One region of the Pseudomonas sp. TE6288 genome, then DNA from elsewhere that is predicted to be linked to it. Evidence: riboswitches for the same ligand, from Rfam matches in the RefSeq annotation. Region 1 holds a riboswitch; each other region holds the start of a gene.
The links. A riboswitch is a leader RNA that binds a small molecule or an ion and turns the genes downstream of it on or off. The one in region 1 is predicted to bind cobalamin.
Positions count from the first base shown of each region.

Region 2: linked by a shared signal. The riboswitch ahead of ACVWY1_RS01670 (TonB-dependent receptor plug domain-containing protein) and the one ahead of cobW (cobalamin biosynthesis protein CobW) in region 1 are both predicted to bind cobalamin.
Region 3: linked by a shared signal. The riboswitch ahead of cobO (cob(I)yrinic acid a,c-diamide adenosyltransferase) and the one ahead of cobW (cobalamin biosynthesis protein CobW) in region 1 are both predicted to bind cobalamin.
Region 4: linked by a shared signal. The riboswitch ahead of ACVWY1_RS12780 (ABC transporter substrate-binding protein) and the one ahead of cobW (cobalamin biosynthesis protein CobW) in region 1 are both predicted to bind cobalamin.

Region 1 is NZ_JBSSEW010000017.1:102,294-104,486, forward strand. Features, by position in the region: gene ACVWY1_RS19085 (CbtA family protein) at 1-478, opposite strand, end outside; gene ACVWY1_RS19090 (CbtB domain-containing protein) at 489-674, opposite strand; cobalamin riboswitch at 775-997, opposite strand; cobalamin riboswitch at 1,059-1,255, shown strand; gene cobW (cobalamin biosynthesis protein CobW) at 1,357-2,193, shown strand, end outside.
Region 2 is NZ_JBSSEW010000001.1:376,292-378,484, forward strand. Features, by position in the region: gene ACVWY1_RS01670 (TonB-dependent receptor plug domain-containing protein) at 1-884, opposite strand, end outside; cobalamin riboswitch at 975-1,352, opposite strand; gene ACVWY1_RS01675 (DUF2946 family protein) at 1,495-1,884, shown strand; gene ACVWY1_RS01680 (TonB-dependent receptor) at 1,956-2,193, shown strand, end outside.
Region 3 is NZ_JBSSEW010000019.1:104,446-106,638, forward strand. Features, by position in the region: gene ACVWY1_RS20385 (cobyrinate a,c-diamide synthase) at 1-536, opposite strand, end outside; gene cobO (cob(I)yrinic acid a,c-diamide adenosyltransferase) at 533-1,144, opposite strand; cobalamin riboswitch at 1,257-1,474, opposite strand; gene ACVWY1_RS20395 (hypothetical protein) at 1,624-2,193, shown strand, end outside.
Region 4 is NZ_JBSSEW010000010.1:229,576-231,768, forward strand. Features, by position in the region: gene ACVWY1_RS12775 (FecCD family ABC transporter permease) at 1-100, opposite strand, end outside; gene ACVWY1_RS12780 (ABC transporter substrate-binding protein) at 97-1,110, opposite strand; cobalamin riboswitch at 1,220-1,417, opposite strand; gene ACVWY1_RS12785 (DUF1624 domain-containing protein) at 1,445-2,193, opposite strand, start outside.

The sequences.
Region 1 (2,193 bases):
ACACCAGTAGCGCGAGGCCGGCGGCGGTGGCGGCGGCGGTGCCGATCCACCAGGTCTGGCGCTGGCCAAGGTCGGCGGCGGCGGTGCCAGGCAGTTCCGGTGGCAGGCCCAGGGTCGGCGCCAGGCAGAACACGGCGAAGCCCGCCAGGCCCCAAAGCGCACCAGTGGCCACCCGGCCTGGGGCGCGCAGGCTGTACAGGGCGGCGAGGATCAGGGCGAAGCCGACGGCGACCACCAGGTTGCCGCCGGTGGTGGACAGGATACGCTGCCAGCCATCTTCGGGTGCCCAGGCCTCGGCGCTGTGCTCATGAGGCGCGGCGGCCTCGCCATGTTCATGATGTTCAGCGGCGGGGGCGGCGGTTTCATAGGTTTCCGCCTGGAGAATCAACGGGGCGACCCAGAAGCTTTGCAGGAGGGTCAGCAGCAGGGCGGCGAGCAGGCCGCTGAAACCCGCGGTACGGGCGATGCGCGTGATCATGCGGGTGTACTCAGTGGCAAGGGAAGGCGGCGCTGTGGCGGGTGTCGTGGGCGGCGTTGTGCACCGCCTCGATGTGCGAGAAACCGGCGAAGTACACCAGGCACAGGCCCAGCAGGCTGGCGCCGACCGCGACGATCAGGCGCTGGCTGAGACTGACGGGGGTGGCGATACTGGGTTTGGCGTGGGTGATGGGCATGACGCGTTCCTCTGCTGCTTTTGTTGTGGCAACGGGCAGGCGCGACGCCCCCGGGCACGGCTGGCCCAGGTGATACGACAGCGCCCGCCCACCGCGGGGTGTTCTGCAAGCATGTCAGGCCGGTCTCCGGGCTGGCGAGGTGGAGCGGGGCTCCATCGATCAAGCGCCACCTTCCCATGCCGCACGATGGGCACAGTGGTCTGGACGCTTCTCTCGCTTACCGTTGCGGGGGCAGCACCGGCCTTGTCGCCCTCTTCAAGGAGGCGCGACGCACCGGTTTCCCGTTTCACCCCCGTTGGGGGCACCTGAACGCAATGCGCTAGCAAATCACGGGGCCGGGCCTGCGTCAATCGCCGCGGCGGTTGACCGCCAGGCAGGCACTGCGTAGCCTTGCCGGTTCGAGGTTCCCGGGCGCTGGCCCGGGCTAAGACGGGAACGCGGTACAAGCCGCGGCTGCCCCCGCAACTGTAGGCACTGAAGGGTTCGGCACAGCCACTGCGCACGCGCGGGAAGGCGCCATCCCACCGGCTTTGATGGCCGGCGGTGCAAGCCAGGAGACCTGCCTCGCAACGTTTTCGACTTTCAACCGGGCGGGGTGATCCGGTGGCGAAACAGCCAGGCCGACACGGGCCGTGGCTGTCGTCCTGCATGCCCGCGCCATTGCTGCCAAGGGCATCGCGACATGAAAACACTGGCCAAGCTCCCCGTCACCATCGTTACCGGCTTCCTCGGCTCGGGCAAGACCACCTTGCTGCGCCATATGCTCGACAACGCCCAGGGCCGCCGCATCGCGGTGATCGTCAACGAGTTCGGCGAGCTGGGCATCGATGGCGAGATCCTCAAGCAATGCAGCATCGGCTGCTCCGAGGAAGAGGCCAATGGCCGCGTCTACGAGTTGGCCAATGGCTGCCTGTGCTGCACCGTGCAGGAGGAGTTCTTCCCGGTGATGCGCGAGCTGGTGGCGCGCCGCGGCGACCTCGACCATATCCTTATCGAAACCAGCGGCCTGGCCTTGCCCAAGCCGCTGGTACAGGCCTTCCAGTGGCCGGAAATCCGCAACGCCTGCACGGTCGACGCGGTGATCACCGTGGTCGACAGCCCGGCCGTGGCCGCCGGTACCTTTGCCGCCTACCCGGACCAGGTCGATGCCCAGCGCAAGCTCGACCCTAATCTCGACCATGAGTCGCCGCTGCACGAACTGTTCGCCGACCAACTGGCCAGCGCCGACCTGGTGGTACTGAACAAGGCCGACCTGATCGATGCCGAGGGCCTGGCCAAGGTCCGTGCCGAAGTGGCCGAGGAACTGCCGCCGGCGGTCAAGGTGATCGAGGCCAGCAGCGGCCGCCTGCCACTGGAGGTGCTGCTGGGCGTGGGCGCCGAGTCCGAGGCGCATATCGACGGCCGCCGCACCCACCACGACAGCCATCACGACGGCGATGACCATGACGACCATGACCACGACGCCTTCGACTCGATCTCCATCGACCTGCCCGAGGCTGACGAAAGCCTGCTGCTCGAT
Region 2 (2,193 bases), on a different contig from region 1:
TGTTCGAAGGTGGCCGTGGCGATCTGCTGCACGCGGTCATTGGTGGTCTTGTAATTGTTCACCGGTCGGGCGAAATCGAGGTTGGCGTCGGTGTACTGGTAGAACAGCTCCAGCCGCGCATCGTCGCCGAAGGCCTGGATCGCCTTGCCGCCGAAGGTGGTCACCTCGTAGCCGCGCTTCTTGTCGCTGACGTTGCCGCTGTAGTCGCGGTTGCGAAACGGCTGGTAACCGTCGGAGACGTTGTGACTGACATAGGCCAGCAGGCCCAGGTCGCCGAAGCCATTGCTGAAGATCCGCTCGACGCGGGCGTCCTTGCTGCTGCCGGCGAAGCTGTCCAGGCCCAGGTTGACCTCACCTGAAGCCTGACGGCGTTGCGGGCTGCGGGTGACGATATTGATCACCCCCGCCACGGCCTGGGTGCCGAACAACAGGCTCTGGCCGCCCTTGAGCACCTCGATGCGCTCCACCGCGTTGGCCGGCAGGGTGTCCAGGTACAGGCCGCCGTACAGGCGGTTGTTCAGGCGTACACCGTCGAGCAGGATCAGGGTGTCGTCGTTGCGCCCGCCGAGCAGCGAGTAGGTGCCGTAGTCGAACGGGCCGTTCTTCGGCGCGACGTAGAAGCCGGGGATGAACATCTGCATCACCCGGGTGATGTCGGCGCCGGGGCCGGCGCGCTCGATCTGCTCGCGGCTGACGATCTCAACCTTGCTGCCGTACTGGGCCATGGCGGCGACCGTGGTCGACTCCACCGACGGCGCGGCGACGATCTGCTGGTCGAGGATCAGGGGGGTGTTTTCGGCCAGTGCCAGGGGGCTGGCCAGGCAGCCCAGGAACAAGGTCCGGGCCTTGGGGAAACGACGTCGGGAGTGAATCACAGCAATCATGCTCTTCTCGAAAGTGACTTTCGCAGAAGCACGCAGGAGCACGGATCGCGCACACGCCAATACCGGCCCATGCCCGCCCACCGCAGGAGTTTGCCTACAACATTCCAGGCCGGTCTCCGGGCTCGCAAGACAAGGGTTCGTACGGAAAGTCGCCGAGCGGCGATCAGGCAAGGCGAAAACAGGCGAGGAACGGCCGGGGTCGCGCCCGACTTGACTGGTTGTCAATGAGCATTCCGACCGGGCTGGCGCACCAGCCTGTTTTCAACGCAGCATGATCGTCGCGCAGGCACTTTCCGTGCAAAGCCTAGATGTCTTCACCTTCCCATGACGCGCGGGCCACAGTGGTCTGTCGAAGGCATCACTTGCATACCGTTGCGGGGGCAGCACCGGACTGGCGCGAAGCGCGTACCGGTTTCCCGTTTCACCCCGTGCGCGACGGCATGGGGCACCTGAAATCGGTCGGCATCTGAACACCTGGGGCCAATGGGCGTCAAGCGAGGCGAGCGAATCGTTTCGAATGTTTTTTATCGCCGGAACACTCTAGTCAGATGTGTCAAAAGTTGTAGAATCCGCACGCCTAACCCATTCCCATTCCCTTCGAGCTTTGCCGATGAAGCTGGCCCGCCACACACGATCGCAAGTCGCCTGGGTGCTGTATTTCAGCATCCTGTTCGGCTCGTTGCTGTGCGCCATGGGCCATGGACAGATGGCAGGCTTTCGCCTGGCCGGCCTGGATGACGCCGCCTGGTGCGCGGCCGACAGCAGCGGCGTGTTCAAGGGCGACCAGGACATCACCGACCCGGTGCTGCCCGCCGGCGGCGACTGCGTGATCGCCAGCCTGTTCAGCGCCACCCTGCTGGCGGTGTTCTTCGGCCTGCTGGCCCTGCTCGCCGGGGAGTCGAGCAAACCCTTACCCAGACAACCCGCGCCGACCCTGCCCAAGCAGCGCTGGCCCCTGGTCAATCCCCGCGCCTCCCCCGCTTCGCTTCTCGCGTTCTGACATCGCCACGCCCGAGTGCCGCCTGATCGGCAGCGGGCGTGCGCCCACCGATTTCAGCCAGGAAGCCTTGCATGTTCCGCATGACCACTTTGGCGCTGCTCGTTGGCAGCGCAACCTGCGCCTGGGCGCAGGATGACACCCTGACCCTGCCCGCCAGCAACGTCACGGCCACCGCCGCCACCAAAGAAGCCACCACCCTGGACCTCGACCGGCCTATCGAAAGCGGCTCGCGGCTCAACCTCAGCGCCCGCGAAAACCCGGCCTCGGTCAGCGTCGCCGACCGCAAGACCATGGAACGCATCGGCGCGC
Region 3 (2,193 bases), on a different contig from region 1:
CGCTCGCGGGACAAGCCGCCGTACCAGCGCAGGCCTTCGGTGAGACTGCCTTCGAGCAACTGCGCATGGCGCAGGCTGCCAACCCGGTTGGCCAGCACTCCGGCGAACGGCAGGTCGGGCTGGTAGCGCGCCAGGCCCAGGGCCAGGGCGCCGAAGGTCTGGGCCATGGCCGTGCCATCGATCACCGCCAGCACCGGCACGCCGAAATGGCGGGCCAGGTCGGCGCTCGACGGCGTGCCGTCGAACAGCCCCATCACGCCTTCGATCAGGATCAGGTCGGCCTCGCCCGCTGCTTCCCACAGCAGGCGACGACTCTCCTCGGCACCGATCATCCACAAGTCCAGCTGGTAGACCGGCGCACCGCTGGCGCGCTCGAGGATCATCGGGTCGAGAAAGTCAGGCCCGCACTTGAACACCCGCACCTTGCGCCCGAGGTTGCGGTGCAGGCGGGCCAGGGCGGCGGTGACCGTGGTCTTGCCCTGGCCCGAGGCCGGGGCAGCGATCAGCACGGCAGGGCATTGGCGCGAGTCACTCACAGCTCGACGCCCTTCTGTGCGCGGATACCGGCCTGGAAGGCGTGCTTGAGCATGCCCATCTCGGTGACGGTGTCGGCCAGTTCGATCATTTCGGGCTTGGCCGCGCGGCCGGTGACGATCACATGCTGCATCGGTGGGCGGGCCTGGATGTCCGATAGCACCTGGTCGAGGTCGAGGTAGCCATGCTTGAGGGCGATGTTCAGCTCATCGAGCACCACGAACTGGATCGACGGATCCTGCAGCAACTGGCGCGATACCGCCCAGGCCGCTTCGGCAGCGGCGATGTCGCGCTGGCGGTCCTGGGTCTCCCAGGTGAAGCCCTCGCCCATCACGTGATAGCGCACCTGCTCGGGGAAGCGGCGGAAGAACAGCTCTTCACCGGTGCTGTTGCGGCCCTTGATGAACTGCACCACGCCGCACTGCATGCCATGGCCCAGGGCCCGGGCGAGCATGCCGAAAGCCGAGCTGCTCTTGCCCTTGCCATTGCCGGTCAGTACCAGCAGCAGGCCGCATTCGTTGGGGGAATTGGCGATGCGCTCGTCGATGATCGCCTTCTTGCGCAGCATGCGCGCCAGGTGACGTTCGTCGCGTTCGGTGGATTCGCTCATCAGGGGTCTCCGCAGGCTGTCGCCGGTTGGCGACAGGGAAAAGGCGGGCAGACGGAGAACGCGCAGGGGCCGTGGCCCCAGGCCACATCGCACCGCACATCACCCTCCGTGATGCCGTTGGCAGTGACAGGCCGGTCTCCGGGCTCGTGAGCGGGCCATGCCCGGACGACGCGCCTTCCCGGATACCTGTACCCAGTGGCCATGCGCCGCCTTCTACTCACCTACCGTTGCGGGGGCAGCGCCGGATTCGCGCCTGCTGGCGCCCACCGGCTTCCCAGTTTCACCCTGCCGAACCTCGGTTCGCCGGGCACCTGAAACACGCCGCGAAGGTTAGAGGGTTGCACCGGGAGCGTCAATCGAACGAGGACCGATCTGGCCTGGATCAATGGCCGATCCGCCAGCTTGTGCCACACTGAAAGCAGTGATATCACATAGCCACCATTTCGGCTGACCTCGATCACAAATACAAGGAGCGCAGCATGCAAGGCCTGATCATCAATAACCCGCGCCTGGAATTCCTACGCTCGGCCCTGGAACGCTGGGTCGACTGCATCGACCGCTTCAACCAGTTCCAGGGCGACAACGAAGCCCCTTACTGGCACGGTGCAGCCGCCAATGCCGGGCTGCTCGCAGCCGCCGCCTGGCAGGCCGAGCTGGTGGCGCTGCAGCAGTACACGAGCAAGAAGCAGCGCGACGAAGGCGAACGCGAAGCCCGTGGCGACCTGGCCATCAGCAGCGCCGAGGAATCGATCCACCTGCACACCAGCCAGCGCTGGCCACGCATTGCCCGTCTCGACCTGGCGTCGGCGCTGCAGGAAAGCGCCATCCAGGCCAAGGCGATCGCCTACGCCAGCCAGCTCAAGGCCGGGGCGTTGTTCGTCACCCCGTGGAAGGCCGGCCAGCACGCCAGCCCCGAGGAGCTGCAGGACCTGGTCGATGACCTGCAGAAGCACACCGCCTGTGCGATCGCCTGGTACTTCCCTTATGCCTATCGCAAGCTGCACAACGAGCTGGGCCAGTACTTCCCGGGGGTGGCCTTGCTGCTCAAG
Region 4 (2,193 bases), on a different contig from region 1:
CCTCGGCGCCGACTCGGGTCTCGCCGATGGCAATCCCGGCAAGCATGGCCAGGCACAGGGCGAGCAAGGCAAAGAGGCTGATGGGCAGCAGGCGGCTCATGGCTGGGGTGCTTTACCGCTGGCGAAGGCGCTGGACAGCACGTCCAGGCCGCGGAACAGGCGTATGCCGGCCTGCATGGCGTCGGCATCGAGGACGATGATGCGGCCGTGCTTGACCGCGTCCATATTGCGCGTGACCGGGTCGCTGCGCAGGAAGTCGAGTTTTTTCTGGTAATCGTCGGCCGGGTAGCGACGGCGGTCCATGCGCGCGACGATCAGCCAGGTGGGGTTGGCCCTGGCCAGGGTCTCCCAGCCCACGGTAGGCCATTCTTCGCTGGATTCGACCACGTTGCGCACGCCGAGGGTCTGCAGCATGTAGTCGGCCACGCCCTGGCGGCCGGCGACATAGGGGTCGGTCTTGAGGTCGGCGCTGGAAAACCAGAACAGCGCGCTGGTGTGCGCCAGGTCCTGGCCGGCCAGGCGCTGCCTGGCCTGTTCCAGCTGGCCCTGGAGCTCGGCATTCAGGCGCGCGCCACGTTCCTGCACGTCGAAGATCTCGGCCAGCTGGCTGACGCTCTTGTAGATGCTCTGCACCTTGAACGGCTGCAGGCGGGTGCCGTCGGCGCCCACCAGGTTGTCCTTGCCCTCGCAGTCCGAGGGCAGCAGGTAGGTGGGGATGCCCAGCTCCTGGAACTGCTCGCGGGTGCCGACCGCGCCCTGGGCGCCGATCATCCACTCGAACTGCGCCGTCACCAGTTGCGGACGTTTGCCGACCACCGCCTCGAAGCTCGGTTCGTTGTCGGCCAGACGCGGGACCTTGTCGTTCTGCGTCTTGAATTCCGGCAGCACGTTGTTGAACCACAGCGAGGTGCCCGCCAGCCGCTCACCGAGGCCCAGGGCATAGAGCAGCTCGGTGCCGGCCTGGCCGACGGTCACCGCCCGTTGCGGGGCCTGGGTGAAGGTCTGCGGCATGCCGCAGTTGTCGACGGTCAGCGGGTACTGGGTGGCGCTGGCGTGGGCCAGGCCCGACAGGGACAGGCCGGCGAGGAGGGCGGCGAGGCGGTGCGGCATGGTGGGGCGATCTCCTGGGTGGTGCACGGAATGGCCCACGGACAGGCATCGCCCGGCAGCCTGCGCAAGCACGCGGCCAGGGCGGATGACCATCCCGGACACCCCGCCGGTTGGTGAATGCGTGCCGGCAGGTCTCCTGACTGGTGCGTCCAGGCCGGCGCCAGCCTTCCCGGGTCGGCAGACCCAGTGGCATCGATGGCGCAGGCTCGGCACCTACAGTTGCGGGGGCAGTTCCCTTTGGATCGCCAGTGGCGAGCCCGGGATTCCCTTTTGATTCCGTGTGGAAACCGGCGGGCGGCATGGTAGACCATCGGGCTGTCGGGTGAAAACGCTTTTACAGGTACTTGAGCCAGGCGATATCGCGCCGTCGCGCTTTCAGCCGGGCGAACCAGCGCACCGGCAGGTACAGGACAAGTGGCAGCAGCACGGCGGTCAGCCATACCGCCCCGATGCCATCGAAACCGAAATAGCGGCCCTGGTTCAGGCCAAACAGTGCCACGCAGGCCACGTACAGCAGCTTGAGCGCATACAGGTGCAGCAGGTAGAAGAACATCGGCGCTGCGCCAAACACCGCAAGCGGGCCGATCCAGCGGGCGTCGCCGGCACGCTCGAAGCCGCGCAGCAGGAGCAGGCCGACGCCAAGGGTCAGGGCCAGGAACAGCAGCGACGGTGGGTATTTGGTGATATTGAAGAAGCTCATCAGCGTCTGCCCGACGCGGGCGTAGAGGCTCCAGGGGGCTTCGCCGTAGCCATTGAGCAGGCGCAGCGCGACGAACCCAAGCAGCAGGCCCGCGCCGGCCCATAGCAGACGCTGCTGGCGCTTGCCGGCGTCGCTGCCCCGGGCAAACCACGGCCCGAGCCCATAACCCAGGGCGATCACGCCGATCCACGGCAACAGCGGGTAGGACGTGCGCAGGCGCAGATGTTCGCCTACCTCCAGCCAACTGCGCTCATGCAGGATCGCCCATGGCACATGCAGCGCCGATTTCGGCCCGAAGTGCAGGCCATCGAGCAGGTTGTGACCGGCGACGATCAGCGCGCCGAGGGCGAGCAGCGCCGGGCGCGGCAGCCACACCAGCAGTG